2 regions of the Terriglobus roseus genome follow, and region 1 is predicted to be linked to the other one. Evidence: riboswitches for the same ligand, from Rfam matches in the RefSeq annotation. Region 1 holds a riboswitch; the other holds the start of a gene.

Region 1 (7,624 bases):
GCCTGCACGTATGGGCTATATTGGTTGTTCGGAGTGGGAGCACCGTTGTACAGATCAATACCGTTCGTGATCATTAACACCGCACGCGGTCCTGTCTTATCTCCCGGCCAATTCTTGATCAGATCCTGCAGGCAGAAATATGGGCTGGCACTGATGCCCGCACCACCCATGGATAAACGCAACTGCTTCTCGACCACTTCAGGGTCAGAGGTAAAACCTCCGTTGCCAAATACAGCGCGGCCATTCTGCATATAAGCAACGCCCACGGCGACATGCTCCGCCGCAAGATCGGCCGCAAACTGGCGGATCTCACCTATCTGGTTGCCAAAGCTTCCGCGCAGACCGTCGTCGATCAGGATGGCTACCTGCACAGGTTTTGCGCTGTGGTTGGAGATCAATGGTTCCAGCCGCTGCACGGGTATCTTCTTGCCGGCGAACTGAACGCGGAGATCGGCCGGTTGCAGAATCGAGGGCTGCCCTTTTGTTTCGGCGCGCAACACCACGCGAACGTTGTACGGACCCTCCTGTGCATGAGAAGGTAGCGCAGCAAAAACCAGCGCCAAAGCAGTACTTGCAAAACGAAGACGTGCCAACATGAAATTCCTCCGGCCCAAATCATAAAGGCCCACGCTGATGAGACGCTCAGCGTGGGCCTTTTGCTTCAGTAATGGCGCATGTTCAACACATAACGCGATTGATTACTCGTGCGGGATACGCACCTTCAAACCGACACGGAAGGTAAACGGCAACGATGGATAACCAATCGGACCCATGTGCTGGTTGTTCAGCAGGTTGTCTAACTGCGAAAACAACGCAACGGACGGACGCACCTGATACGTGAAGTTCGCATCCAGCTTGGTAAATCCGGGATCGAGATTACGGTTGGGCAGCAGCATGGAGTTATCGAACGACGAGTTGGAATAAGCGTCGATAAACGTGGAATCATCTGCTCGTGAAGCGACAGCGGCCTTCACTGCTGCAGACCACTTCGTCGTGGTGTATTGGGCCATGAAGAATCCCGTCTGCGGCGGACGACGGAAGGGACGCTGCCCCACCAGCGGCGAATACTGCCCGATGGGAATACCTGGATAGTTCGGGTTGATCGTCGTTGAACCACCTAACGCCGCCAGTGCATCGCTGGAGAACGATTGCTTCACCAGTGAATCCTGGTACGTATATCCGGCACGCAGGAACAGGTGATGCAGCACCTGGTATTCGAGCGATGCCTCCACGCCTGTAGACCGCGTATCAAGGGAATTCAGATAGAAGCTTCCCAACGCCACGGGTAGGTTCTGATGGAAATAAGCGTTGTAGAGCGTTACAGGAACGCCCTCAGTCCCCCGTCCATAGGTCGAGTGGAAGTAAGTCAAATGCAGAATGGCACTGTCAGAGTAGATATTCTGATCGAGTCCACCTTCATAGACGCGGCTGCGCTGCGCACCAATCGGACTTACATGGAAGTTCGCAATATCTGCGGTATCTCCAATTCCAATCAGCTTCTGGAACAGCGAAGAAAGCTGCGCACTCAAGCTTGGTTCCTGCACACCTTTCGCAAACTGGACGCGTAGATGTGTTCCATGGAACCATCCGCGTGCCGGGCGAAACAGGTAGTACGAAAGCCCAATCTGCGGCTGTCCTTCCGTTCCATACAGTGAGTTGCGTTGGATCGCTCCGCCCACGGTATAGAAGATCCGATGCCACGCTTCACCATTGAACGCGAGGGTGTAATCGTAATTGCTGCGCCCCACCTGGTCGTTTTCGCCATACAACGGATAGCGATATGCTCCACGCTCATCCTGGAAGCGGAAACCTCCCACCAAAGATAGGTGACGATTGAAGCTGTAGCTGGTGTGATAGTCAAGACCGTCGCGGTTGTTCACCATCTCGTAGTAAGTGGGAAACGGATCGTATCCAACGATGACCTGGCCAGTAGCCTTTGTTCCGTTGGCGCCACGGATCGTTACGGTGTTGCCAAAGTATTCGCCATAGCCATCCGGCGTTCCCACAGCGGCGAAGTAACGAGACTGCTCACGCTTGCGCGCGCCAATGTAGCGGAAGGTGTTGTGCCAACCATTGCCGCGTGTGTCGTCCAACACGCCACTCATGTAGGTGTCCTGATCGCCCTGTTTGCCGTTCTGCGCAAGCCCCTGGAAGTCCCATGCACCGGGAATTCCAGTAGCGCTGACAGCATTGCGAACGGTTCCGCGAATGCTTGTTTTTGCGGTAAAGCTGTAGCCCAGGTTCGCCGCGGAAGTTGCCACGTGATAACGGTCATTCGGCAGCGCATTGGAACTATCAAAGCGCGAGAAAGCACCGAAGTAATCGGCCTTGCCATAAGTACCGGACAGCGTGCCTTCATTGCGCCACGTGTGCAGATTGCCTGCATCACCGGAGTACGTCAGCACGGGCTTCAGCGTGGTTCCATGCGGCGTTTCAAAACGCACCACACCAGCACGCGCGTCCGTTCCATACAGGATGCTGTCGGGGCCACGATGCGTCTCGATTGAAGCGACTGCGGTCGAAGATACGGTGCCGTAATCGAATACTCCACCCACATCGTTTGCTGGCACGTCGTCAATCAGGATCTTGTTTGCGTCAGAGTTTGCACCACGTACAAACATCGATGTCACACCGCCGTACTGGCCGGTCTGCACCATCGCAACACCGGGTTGCAGGCGAAGTTCACTCACAACATCGGCACGAGTACTCAGAGCCTGCTGATCGATCAATGACACGCTTGCGCTGGTCTGCTGTACAGGAGTGGGTTCGCCTGTCGCTGTGACGGTGATGTCCTGTTTGATGGGGCTGATCGTGAGTTGCAGAGTCTTCTGCACCACATCTAGCGGGCGTCCGTAAAATGAATCACTCACCTGCGGAGAAAACGTGGGCGCATCCGCAATCAGCAGAAAACGACCATCTTCCGTTGAACGAATTTCAAAGGAACCATCTGGCAATGTGACCGTGGAGGCCACGACCTGCGTTCCCTTGACCAGGCGGACATGCGCGGTGGAGACAGGACGCCCCAGCGGATCGCGGACCATGCCGCGGACTACAACTGCGTGGGCAACCGATGCGGTGAGAGCGCACACGGCAACTGCACATAACTGCGCTGCTGCGCGTCGCTTTTGAGCGATGCGATACATATCAGAATTCTCCTCTGCTTCCCCCGCGGGAGCATGGCTTACAACCAGCAGCGGAATCGGTCTCCTGACTTACGCGCATCGCACAAAGTCTTCGTATCCTGCACATGCTGTCTTCCCACTTACGCAGTGATAGCTGTGTCACGAAAAGAATGTGTCTTCGAAACATGGTCGAAGATGCGCGCTTACAGTTGCGGGGCAGTGGCGGATTCTCACCGCGCTTCCCAATGCATTCCGCTGCGCTTGTGTTGAACAAAGCAATCCTCTTCAGAATTGCACTCAAAACGTGTATTGCCAGTGTACAGCGTAAATGCCTTGTTTTATGCGGTTTCTAAAAGCATCTCCGCAGCAACATCAACAGCAATCTCACCGGCACACGCGCATTGTTCTTGGCTTACATCATGATGGGTAACAAAACGAACCGTATTTGCATTGATAGCGCTGGCCAACACGCCACGCTCCTTCAGCGAAGCCACATAGGCGGGCGCATCAAATTCCGTGCGGAAGATAACGATGTTTGTCTCCACTTCCGCAGGATCAACGGAGATACCGTCCACATCCGCAATCTTCTGCGCCAGCAGCTTCGCATTGGCATGATCGTCATCCAGCCGCTTCGACATCACATCCAGTGCAATTAATCCAGCCGCTGCCAGCACGCCTGCCTGACGCATACCGCCGCCCAGCGCCTTGCGAATACGCCGTGCTTTGTCGATGTTCTTGCGGGAACTGACAAGCAGTGATCCAACGGGCGCGCATAGTCCCTTCGACAGGCAGAAGTTCACGGAGTCATAGCCTGCAGTCAGTGTGGCGACATCCGTTTTCAACGCGGTGGAGGCATTGAAAACGCGCGCACCATCCAGATGAATTGGCAATCCGCGACCATGCGCACCATCGCGAAGCTCGCGCATCACTGCCAGCGGCGTAACTGATCCGCCAGCCATGTTGTGTGTGTTCTCCACCCAAATCAGCCCAGTCTGAGCCTTGTAATACAAACCCGTTGTGGCAAGCGCAGGCTCAATGTCTTTCCAGCGAAGAATGCCGCGCTCCCCTTGCACCGTGCGAAGCTGGCATCCGCTAAACATCGCGGCCATGCCCATCTCCCAATCCAGCACATGCGCACGCGATTCGCAGACAACTTCCCTACCCGGTTCTGTATGCAGGCGCAATGCAATCTGGTTCCCCATGGATCCTGTGGGAACAAAGATCGCCGCCTCCATGCCGAAGACCTCCGCAGCGCGCTCTTCCAGGCGATTCACCGTCGGGTCTTCGCTGTACACGTCATCGCCCACCTCGGCGGTGGACATGGCCTCACGCATCTCCGGCGTGGGCTTGGTTACGGTGTCGCTGCGCAGATCAATCACTTCCATCGTCACTTCTCCTAATCCTTTGGGAGCACTCATGCCACCGCTGGCTCATCGGCCAGCAATTCACCAAAGATGCTCGATGACACGATACGTCCGTGCTGCGTCAGCATGGCGCGACCATCTTCCAACCGCATCAACCCATCGCGTTGCAAGCTCTGCACTCGCTCAGCAAATGCATTCACCCACGATGCAGGAAACGCCTGTTGCAACTCCGCAATCGAAACGCCATCAATCAACCGCAGTCCCAGGAAGATACTCTCTTCCCACTCGCCCAGCATGTTGATGTGTTCCACTTCGACGGCTTCGCTGCCTGCGATGTAAGGATCAAGTTCATCGCCATTCGCAAAGCGCGACGCGCGGCTATCGTTTTGCGCGCGCAGCATGGAATGCGCATCCAGCCCAAAACCAAAATACGCATCGCGCTTCCAGTACTTCAGGTTGTGCCGCGACGCATAGCCCGCACGCGCGAAGTTCGAAATCTCATACTGTGCAAGCCCTGCAGTATCGAACTTCTCGCACGCTTGGGTATACAGATCGGCTACAAGTGAATCCGTCGGCGCGGCGTGCGCCCCATAACGAACACCAGGGCCAATCAGTTCACGCCCTAATCGCGAATCTTCGTCCACTTCAAGCATGTACACCGACACATGTTCCACGCCCGCATCCATCGCAGTCTGCAGGGAATGTGACCACGACGCAGCCGTCTGATGCGGCAATCCCGCAATCAAATCGACGTTCAGGTTGCTAATCCCGGCAGCACGCAGACGATTCAACTCCGCGAGACAAGCATCGCCCGTGTGCACTCGGCCCACGGCACGCGATTCGGCATCGACAAAACTCTGCACGCCAAGTGAAATGCGGTTCACGCCGCTGCGGAGCAACACGTCGAGTAAATCATCCGAAATCTGCCCCGGAGCCGCTTCCACTGTGATTTCCGCATCCTGCTCCAAGGGGTAAGTCGCACGCAGCACCGCAAAAACACGCGCCATCTGTTCTGGTTCCAGCAATGACGGCGTTCCGCCTCCCAGAAACACGGAATCGACCCGTTGCGGCACGATTAATTGATGTTGCGCGGCAAACTCACGCGACGCTTCAACTTCCGCTACTAGCCTGTCGACATACGCCGTCATCCGCGCCGGGGGAAACGCATCGGACGCGAAGTTGCAGAAAGTACACTTCTGCCGACAGAACGGCACAGACATATACAGGCCGAGCGTGGCGTCGTGGGGGTGCATTGTTTCTATTTTCCCATGTATGCGCTGTAAAAATCGTGAGCCGAAGCATGCCACAAAGACATCTACAATCAGACAAGGCATGGCCAAGAAAAGCAAAGAGAAGCCGAAACCCACCGCAAAGTCCGCGCACGACGAAGAGGTGCTTGGAAAGGCGTATGACAGCCGCCTGATGAAGCGTCTGCTCACCTACATGCGCCCATATGCGGGCCATGCGGGCCTCAGCTTTGCTTCCATCCTGCTCAAAGCAAGCGCGGACGTCGTAGGCCCATACCTTGTCCTGGTGGCCACCGACCGCTACATGACCGGCCATAACACCACGTTTGTCCCCGGCTGGTTCGCACGGCATCTCAGCCCGCAACCCATTGTCGGCATCACCGAATGCGCTGCGCTTTATCTCTGCGCCCTGCTGCTCAGCTACGCGCTGGAATTCATGCAGACCTACCTGATGCAATGGACTGGCCAGCGCATCATGTTTGACATGCGTTCGCAGATCTTCCGCCATCTGCAGCGCATGCACGTCGGCTTTTACGACCGCAACCCCGTAGGCCGACTCGTCACCCGCGTCACCAGCGATATCGACGCGTTGAACGAAATGTTCACGAGCGGCGTGCTCGCCATCTTTGAAGACGTATTCGTGTTGATCTTCATCGTTGGCATCATGCTGTGGCTCAGCTGGCCGCTGGCATTGCTCACGCTTTCGGTGTTGCCGCTCATCGGCTATGCCACGCGCCTCTTCCGCATCGCTGTGCGCAGCAGTTATCGCCGCATCCGCACAGCCATTGCCAAGATCAATGCCTACACACAGGAACACGTCAGCGGCATGAGCGTGGTGCAGCTCTTCAATCGCGAACAGCGTGCTTACGATGACTTCACCCTCATTAACGCGGAACATCGCGACGCCTACGTGGACCAGGTGCAGGCGTATTCGCTGTACTACCCCGCCGTAGAACTGCTGAGCACCATCGCCATTGCCATGGTGCTGTGGAAGGGCGGCTTCGGCGTTCTGCACGGCGCATCGTTCTTTGGCCGCGCCGTCACGGTGGGTGTACTGCTGGCGTTCATGCAATACGCGCAGCGATTCTTCCGTCCCATCCAGGATCTCAGCGAAAAGTACAACATTCTGCAGGCCGCCATGGCCGCCAGCGAGCGCGTCTTCAAGCTGCTTGATACTGAGCCGGAGATCGTCTCCCCTGCCACCGCCGTCGAGCCGCCTCACGGCGAACCCTGCTCCATCGAGTTCCGGAATGTCTGGTTCACTTACCAGACGTTGACTGACGATCAGAAGTCCGCCCTCACCCTCGCGCAAACGGACGAAGATCTGGCCAACATTCCTGACATCGAATGGATTCTCCGCGGCGTCTCGTTCAACGTCGCCAAGGGTGAAACTGCGGCAGTCGTCGGACATACCGGCGCGGGCAAGACCACCATCACTGCTCTGATGATGCGTTTTTACGATGTCCAGTCCGGCAGCGTGCTTGTCGACGGTATGGACGTCCGCCAGATGCCGCTGGATGCCCTGCGCCGTCGTTTCGGCGTCGTCTTACAAGACGCTTTCCTTTTCACCGGCACAGTCAAGTCCAACATCCGCCTCGGCTCCGAATGGATCACCGACGCCGAAGTGGAGCGCGCCGCCGACGAGGTCAATATCGGCGACTACATCCGCACCCTGCCCCAGGGCTTCAACGAGCCCATGCAGGAGCGCGGCGCCACCCTGTCCACCGGCCAGAAGCAGCTCATCAGTTTCGCACGCGCCCTCGCGCATCGACCTGAGATTCTGATCCTCGACGAAGCCACCTCCTCCGTCGATACCGACACCGAACTCCGTGTCCGTTCCGCGCTGGAAAAGATGATCGTTGGCCGGACCTCCTTCGTCATCGCGCACCGG
Region 2 (7,624 bases), 130 kb from region 1:
AACACGCGTAAGACAGCAACCAGCGTGAACATGAAAGGCGATGGTGTTCCCATGCAGGAGCTGTCGACTAACCTTGGAAATCAGTTGGGCCGCTATGTGATTGACCAGACGGATCTGAAGGGAAATTACGACTTCGTTCTCAACTGGAGTCCTGATCAAAACTCAGACACCAACCTACCTTCGCTTTTCACTGCAATACGCGAGCAGCTTGGATTGCGGCTCGAAGCGCAGAAAGGGCCAATGCCAGTGTTAGTGATCGATCACATTGAGAAGCCATCCGACAACTGATTCCGTGGCGAACGAATCTATGCTGTCGCTGAAGTCGAAAGAAATGTATCCATGCCAGCAGCAGATAGTGGTCTTGAAAAAAGATAACCCTGCCCGTACTCGCAACCCATCTCTCGAAGCAACTCTAGCTGCTCTGCCGTTTCAATCCCTTCTGCAATCACGTTGAGATGCAGCGCGTGTGCTAACGCAATAATTGATCGCACCAGTGCGGCCTTTTCGCGGCTGTCCATCATGTTCATTACGAAGGAGCGATCTACCTTGAGACCGTCAAAGGGGAATCGCTGTAAATAACTAAGCGAAGAGTAGCCGGTGCCAAAATCATCGAGATCGAGCAGAACGCCCGTACTCTTTAGCTCTTCCAGTATCTCGTTGGCGCGTTCCGTATCATCGATCAACACACCTTCCGTAACTTCCAGAGAGATGCGTTGTGGCGGTACACCATGTTTCTGAGTAAGTTCGCGCAACATCCTGCCGAGTCGCCTGTCTACCAGTTGAAGCGCCGAAAGATTGACTGCCATGGAGACTTCATCGTCCACCAATCCGTTATCACGCCATTGCGCCAACTGCTCAATAGAGCGCGTCAACACCAGGGTTCCCAGTTCAACGATCAAGTCGAATTGTTCCGCAATGCCAATGAATTCTTCCGCGGAGATCATGCCGAACTTCGGATGATGCCATCGCACTAGCGCTTCAAACCCAATGACCTTACGCGAAGGCAGATGGAGCTTGGGTTGGTAATAGACTTCCAGTTCCTCGTTGGAAATGGCATTGTGAAGTGCGGAAGAAAGCTCGAGCTGACGAAGCATCCCATGCCGCATGCTTTCTGAAAACACCAGCCTATTGCCGCCTCCGTGCAATTTCGCCTCGCCCAAGGCAATTTCCGCGCATTGCAGAAGGTCACTGGAGCTTTTGCAGGGATGAGACCGCATGGCAAGACCAATGCTGACGGAGAGTGAGATCCGTTTATCGTCCACTGCGATGGAACTTCCGAGGAGCGCACTCAACTCTTCTGCAACGCGAAGTGCCTCATGCTCATTTCGCTTTCCGCCAAGGACCATCGCAAATTCATCTGCTGAAAGGCGAGCAGCCATGCTGTCTGGATGCACGGATGCTCGTTTGGAAAGCCGCAGTCCGACCTCTCGCAGAACACTATCTCCCGCCCCTCTGCCAAGTCCGCTGTTCAACAGCTTGAACGAATCTAGATTGATCACATAGACCGCAAAATTTTCCTCTGCATGCGACCCAGATTCCATCAGGCGCTCCAAATGCTCCAGCAGATGGGTTCTGGTGGCCAGACCGGTTAAAGCATCTACGGTCTTGCGTTCCGTGATGTCCACCATTGCTCCAACCAGCCGTGTCGGTTCCCCTTCACTGTTTCTTACAGCAATGCTTCGGTTCGCAATCCACCGCCAACGACCATCCTTATGGATGACTCGATACTCGGCATAAAAGGAAAGGGCATCCGTCGCATACATATCAGCGATGGTGTTGACTCGCGGTCTATCTGCAGGATGGATCTTCTTCAGCCAATCTTCGATACGCACATAACAGTCAACCGCTTCTTCACCGACAATGGCTCGCGCACGACCCGACAGATACAACGAATCATTCACGCAATCCCAGTCCCATATGCCTTCAGTGGCAGCCTGGGTGGCGAGCTTAAAACGCTCATTCGCCTGCACGATTTCATCGCCGATGCGCGACAACCGCTCTGGGTAGAGACGATGCTCCATGATCAGGACGGTCAGGGCTGCGAACTGTTTAAGACAGTCGCGCTCACGCTCTGAAAAATCTTGGCGCGGCTTCTGATCAATGATGGAGAAGCCGCCAAGCATCATGCCGTCGCGTCCCACCAGCGGGGCGCTTGCGTAAAATCGGATGTTCGGCTCACCAGTCACAAACGGATTGGTTCGGAAGCATTCATTCTCCTGCGCATCGGGAACCACCAATGGTTCGTTTTCCAGAATCGAATACGCACAGAACGAGGTGTCACGCGGAGTCTCGCGAAAGTTGACTCCGACAGCTGATTTGAAGAATTGGCGATGCTCGTCAATCAGTGAAATCAATACGATGGGCACCTGGAAGAGTTCCGCCGCGAGCCGCGTCAGGTAGTCGAAACCAGGTTCTGGCTCACTATCCAGGACGCAATAACTCTTCAGAACGCGAAGGCGTTCAGCTTCGTTGTATGGAAGCGGCGCAGGAACCCAGTCATCTGTTGAAGCCATGCGGATCAGCCTCCCGGCGCCTTGCGAAACTCAAAACATCGCAGAATCAACAGAGCAGACTCGGTATGTATAGCACACAGCATAAGGCATCGCATGGAATGTTGGGCATTACGCAAACGAGAAGCTCAAAGTGCTTCCGTCTAACGAATTTTTCGTGACGCCGGTATGCTGGAAGAGATGTTCCGCTTTTCCGATTTCGTGGGCAACACCGCTACGGTAGTGCATCTTCGCCGCGCCATTGCGTCAGGACGGCTGCCGTCCTCCATCCTGTTAAGCGGCCCTGCAGGCAGCGGTAAGTACACTCTTTCACTCCTGCTAACGATGTCGCTGCTTTGTGAGAATCAGCCGCGCGAAGCGCATGCAGATGGTGACCTTGCTGACTTCTGCGGACATTGCCGCCACTGCACACGGATTGCAGAGGCAATGGACCTTCCAGCGCTGGTGGATGCTGCCGTTGCCGCGCGTGAAGAGATGCGTGAGACGGACAAGAAAGAGACACGCGTCCTGATTCAGACACATCCGGACGTGCTGATTCTTCCACCCGATCCGCCACAGCTTCTGGTAAAGCTCGGGCAAGTCCGCTCGCTCATCCACAGCATCTACAGTCTGCCCGGCGAAACGAAACATCGCGTTTATCTCTTCCCATCTGCGGCTTTCATGAAAGAAGCGGCAAACAGCCTTCTGAAGGTGCTTGAAGAGCCGCCGGCCTACGCGCATATCATCCTGATGGCCGAGCATCCCGGTGAACTTCTGCCCACCATTCGCAGTCGTTGCGCGCCGGTTCGCCTCGGAGCCTTGTCTGCTGTAGAGATTGAAGAACTGCTCGCGACGCAAAAGCCTGAAGTGAAGCCTGCACAACGCAACCTAATTGCACGGCTGGCACAGGGGGCAGCGGGCAAGGCACTCAGCTTTGATCTTGAAGGTTATCTGACAGCGCGCGCGGATGCGATGGTACTGCTGCGCTCTGCTGTTCTTGATGCAGAACACACTGACCTGTTCAAGACAACCGAGACCTATCGCGCCGGTGCAGACGGACAACAGAAAACGCAAGCCATGCTGGCTGCATTGGCGGGACTGCTGGAGGATCTGTTGTTGCTGCGCAGCGGTGTGCCAGATCGCATCCGTAACGTGGATATGCGTCGCGATCTCGACACGCTTGCTGATTCCGTCACCTTTGAATGGCTCGAGAACGCATTGCGTGGCATGGACCAAGTCATCAGCGGTATGCGTCGGAATCTGCTGCGGTCACTGTCGCTGGACGCTTTCGCAGAAGGCATGTCCAGCGGCCGCCGATAAGCTACTTGTCGATGACAAAGTGAAACACACGAGTTGGTCCATCCTCCGGTAGCAGATACAGGTCATTTCCTTTGACTGTCATGCCTTCCGCGCTATAAAGACGGCCACGATCCGTCGTTCCTGATGCAAGCGAACGCACCGGCTTCAGCGACGGCCATTCGTACCAATCCACTGCGCCCGTGGTCTTCGTCAAATTGCCGCCACCCACCAACATCCCGTTGAGAAACTTGATGTCCTGATACTGGTTCTGCGATGGCGTATCGATCACGCGAATCACCTTGCCATCCATGCCGATGACATAGAGCTTGCGGCTGCTCCAGTTGCCCGCAATGAGCGAGTCTTTTGTGACCGCAACACAACCGACGTGATCCGCAACGGAAATCCTTCGTTTGACCTTCAGCGTCTTCTTATCCAGTTCCAGCAGTGTTGCGCTGCTGTTGGGCTTGTACTCCGCAACTGGAACCCAGATGGAATTACCGCTGATGGAGAAACCACCGGGGTGATAGCGCTCGCCATCGCTCACGTCCACCTGCCGCTCAAACGCGCCAGTCTTCCGGTTGAACTGATGAAGATAGCCTTTGCGCGCGCTGGAATCCACGGATGTAATCCAGATGTGTTCCTTATCCAGGTCAATGCCCTGCACGTGAAACACCGTGCCTTGTAGCGTTTGCACGTCTGCCATACGTGCATGCTCAATACCCTGAACCTGCGCGGCTGCTGGAAGCGACAAGCCGAGAACCATCACCATTACTCGCAACATCATGCGATCAGCATAAGTGATTCGGTAAACTGTCATTGTGCAGGTCAGGCTGTCTTCGGACAGCTTGTTAAACGGGGAAGCTGGTGTGAATCCGGCGCTGTCCCGCAACGGTGATGGGAAACGATTTCCCAAAGTCCGACTACCGGCCTGCCGCCACCACCATGGAAGCGTTAAAGCGCTGACCGTGGGTGCGCTTGAGGCTACCGCTCTCGTGGATTGGAACGGTGACCAATGCCTGCTTCCGTGCGTTTACGCGCGTTGTTGCACGCCTGCGCATGGGTGGTTCCCTCGTAATTAGGAGAGAACCAAGATGGCAACACAGGCACTAACACCACTTTCCAAGCTGAAGACAGCAAACCTCGGCTTCCCGCGCATGGGCCGGCAGCGCGAATTGAAGTTTGCTCTGGAAGGATTCTGGACGGGTAAGCGCACCGAAGCCGAACTTCTGGAAACCGCCGCTTCCCTTCGTGCAGAACACTGGAAATTGCAGAAGTCCGCAGGCATTGATTTCATTCCCACGAATGACTTCTCGCTCTATGACCAGGTGCTGGACACGCTGGTTCTGATCGGCGCCACACCGGAACGTTTTGGCAGTGGCAAAATCACGCTGGAACGCTACTTCAGCATGGCGCGCAACAGCAAAGAACAAACCGCCATGGAGATGACCAAGTGGTTCGATACGAACTATCACTACCTGGTCCCGGAATGGAGTGCGTGGCTTCCCTTCACTGTCGATACGACGAAACTTCTGAATGAGATTGCAGAGGCTCGTGCACTCGGCATTGAACCTCGTCCCGTTCTCATTGGACCGCTTACTTTGCTGTTACTTGGCAAGGGGGTGGATGGCTTTGATCCTTTCATGCTCACGGATAAGCTCGTGTCTGCTTACCAAGCTGTGCTTCACACGCTGGCCGAACAGAATATCGAGTGGGTGCAGATCGATGAGCCAATCCTTGCCACAGACTTGCCTGAAGGTGCAGCGGAGTTCTTCCGTCATGCGTACGCAGAGCTGACAAAGACGCCGGTCAAGCTGATGTTGACCACATACTTCGATCGTCTCGGGAGCAACCTCTCGCTCGCGGTTGAGGCGCAAACCGCAGGCATCCATATTGACCTTGTTCGCACACCGCGGCAATTGAACGAAGTTCTTGCTGCGCTTACCCCAGAGCAGGTGTTAAGCCTCGGCGTGGTGGAAGGGCGCAACATCTGGCTTACGGATTTTGCCGCTGCCCAGGAGTTCATCACAAAGGCTGTTGCGGCGTTAGGAGCAGAGCGCGTCATCGTTGCACCGTCGTGCTCACTGCTACACGTACCGCATGATCTACGTAGCGAAACGAAGCTACCTACGCGCGTTAAAAGCTGGCTGCGTTTCGCAGAGGAGAAACTCGCAGAAATCGCTGCGCTTGCTTCTTCTGAAGCAGCCGCTTTCACCGCAAATTTAGCTGCGATTGCAGATCGCGCGACTGCGGAATCCTCTACGAATCAGGAAGTACGTTCGAAGCTTGCATCGCTATTGGAATCAGACTTCGCACGTAAATCGCCTTACAGTGAACGCACCGACAAACAACGCGCAGAGCTTGGCTTGCCGCTTTTCCCCACCACAACCATCGGCTCATTCCCGCAGACGGCTGAAGTGCGTAAGCATCGTGCGGCATTCAAACACGGACACGAAAGCGCAGAAGCCTATGAGGCATTCCTGCGCGAAGCCACCGAACACTGCATTCGTCAGCAGGAAGAGATCGGCCTCGATGTACTTGTTCACGGCGAGTTTGAACGCAATGACATGGTCGAATACTTCGCTGAGTTTCTGGAAGGCTTCGTCTTCACGGAATACGGCTGGGTCCAGAGCTACGGATCGCGTTGTGTGAAGCCGCCCATCATCTTCGGTGATGTATCGCGACCACAACCAATGACTGTGAAGTGGTCAAACTATGCACGCTCCCTCACGTCACGCCCGATGAAGGGCATGCTCACCGGCCCCATCACCATTCTGCAGTGGTCGTTTGTGCGCAACGATATCCCACGGCAACAAACAGCATGGCAGATTGCGCTTGCGCTGCGTTCCGAGGTTAATGATCTGGAAGCAGCGGGCATTCGCATTATCCAGGTGGATGAGCCTGCACTGCGAGAAGGTTTGCCGCTGCGTCATGCCGATTGGGAAACCTATCTGGACTGGGCAGTCAAAGCGTTCCGGCTCTCCACAAGCGGTGTCGAAGACGAGACGCAGATTCATACGCACATGTGCTACTGCGAGTTTGAAGACGTACTGCCTTCTATTGCTGCACTCGATGCGGACGTCATTTCGATGGAGTCTGCACGTTCGCGTATGGAGCTGCTGGATGCTTTCCAAGCGCATGGCTATCCCAACGAAATTGGACCGGGCGTTTATGACATTCACTCGCCCCGAGTTCCCTCCGCTGAGGAGATGGGAGAGCTACTTGGTCTTGCGATCAACGTGCTCAAGCCAGGACAAGTTTGGGTTAATCCAGACTGTGGTCTGAAGACACGCGGATGGCCAGAAACGGTCGAAGCTCTCAAAAACATGTGCCAAGCCGCAGTTCAGGCACGCATCCATTTCACTGAGTAACTTCAACGGAGGCGGCGGATCATCATGGTCCGCCGCCTCGAACTCAGCGTCGTGTTGGGTTAGGTTATTTCAGTGTTTCGTATCTGGCTTCCGTGATTCGCCAAAGATTACGTAATCCACATCTGAGACTGCCCAAGGGTTGCAACATTCCCCGTATCTTGTTATCTTGAATAAGTGCTTCGGCGCGTGTGCACTCGTAGCTCAGCTGGATAGAGCAATTGGCTACGAACCAATAGGTCGGAGGTTCGAATCCTTCCGAGTGCACCATACCTTTTAGAAAGGCCACTCTTTGGAGTGGCCTTTCTACTTTGCTATCAGTTATTTCGCCTGGGGTAAGCCAAGGTCCGGAACGAGCGCCTTCCCGTCGATTCCCTGTGGCGACCATGCTGTCACAATCGCCTTTGCAATCTTTGCCACAGTGACTTCGCCTTCGTTGTCGACACTCCAGCCTTTGTCGGAGTTCTCGTA

What was found. A riboswitch is a leader RNA that binds a small molecule or an ion and turns the genes downstream of it on or off. The one in region 1 is predicted to bind cobalamin.
Region 2: linked by a shared signal. The riboswitch ahead of metE (5-methyltetrahydropteroyltriglutamate--homocysteine S-methyltransferase) and the one ahead of BLT38_RS07620 (TonB-dependent receptor) in region 1 are both predicted to bind cobalamin.

Annotation. Positions count from the first base shown of each region.
Region 1 covers NZ_LT629690.1:1,782,938-1,790,561, reverse strand. Annotated here, with positions in the region: gene BLT38_RS07625 (hypothetical protein) at 1-596, opposite strand, end outside; gene BLT38_RS07620 (TonB-dependent receptor) at 699-3,143, opposite strand; cobalamin riboswitch at 3,178-3,422, opposite strand; gene BLT38_RS07615 (threonine aldolase family protein) at 3,461-4,540, opposite strand; gene hemW (radical SAM family heme chaperone HemW) at 4,537-5,739, opposite strand; gene BLT38_RS07605 (ABC transporter ATP-binding protein) at 5,819-7,624, shown strand, end outside.
Region 2 covers NZ_LT629690.1:1,917,618-1,925,241, forward strand. Annotated here, with positions in the region: gene BLT38_RS08185 (TIGR03435 family protein) at 1-288, shown strand, start outside; gene BLT38_RS08190 (EAL domain-containing protein) at 306-2,513, opposite strand; gene BLT38_RS08195 (ATP-binding protein) at 2,691-3,809, shown strand; gene BLT38_RS08200 (DUF6454 family protein) at 3,811-4,605, opposite strand; cobalamin riboswitch at 4,594-4,735, shown strand; gene BLT38_RS20480 (hypothetical protein) at 4,709-4,846, opposite strand; gene metE (5-methyltetrahydropteroyltriglutamate--homocysteine S-methyltransferase) at 4,880-7,156, shown strand; tRNA gene BLT38_RS08210 (tRNA-Arg) at 7,347-7,423, shown strand; gene BLT38_RS08215 (serine hydrolase) at 7,475-7,624, opposite strand, start outside.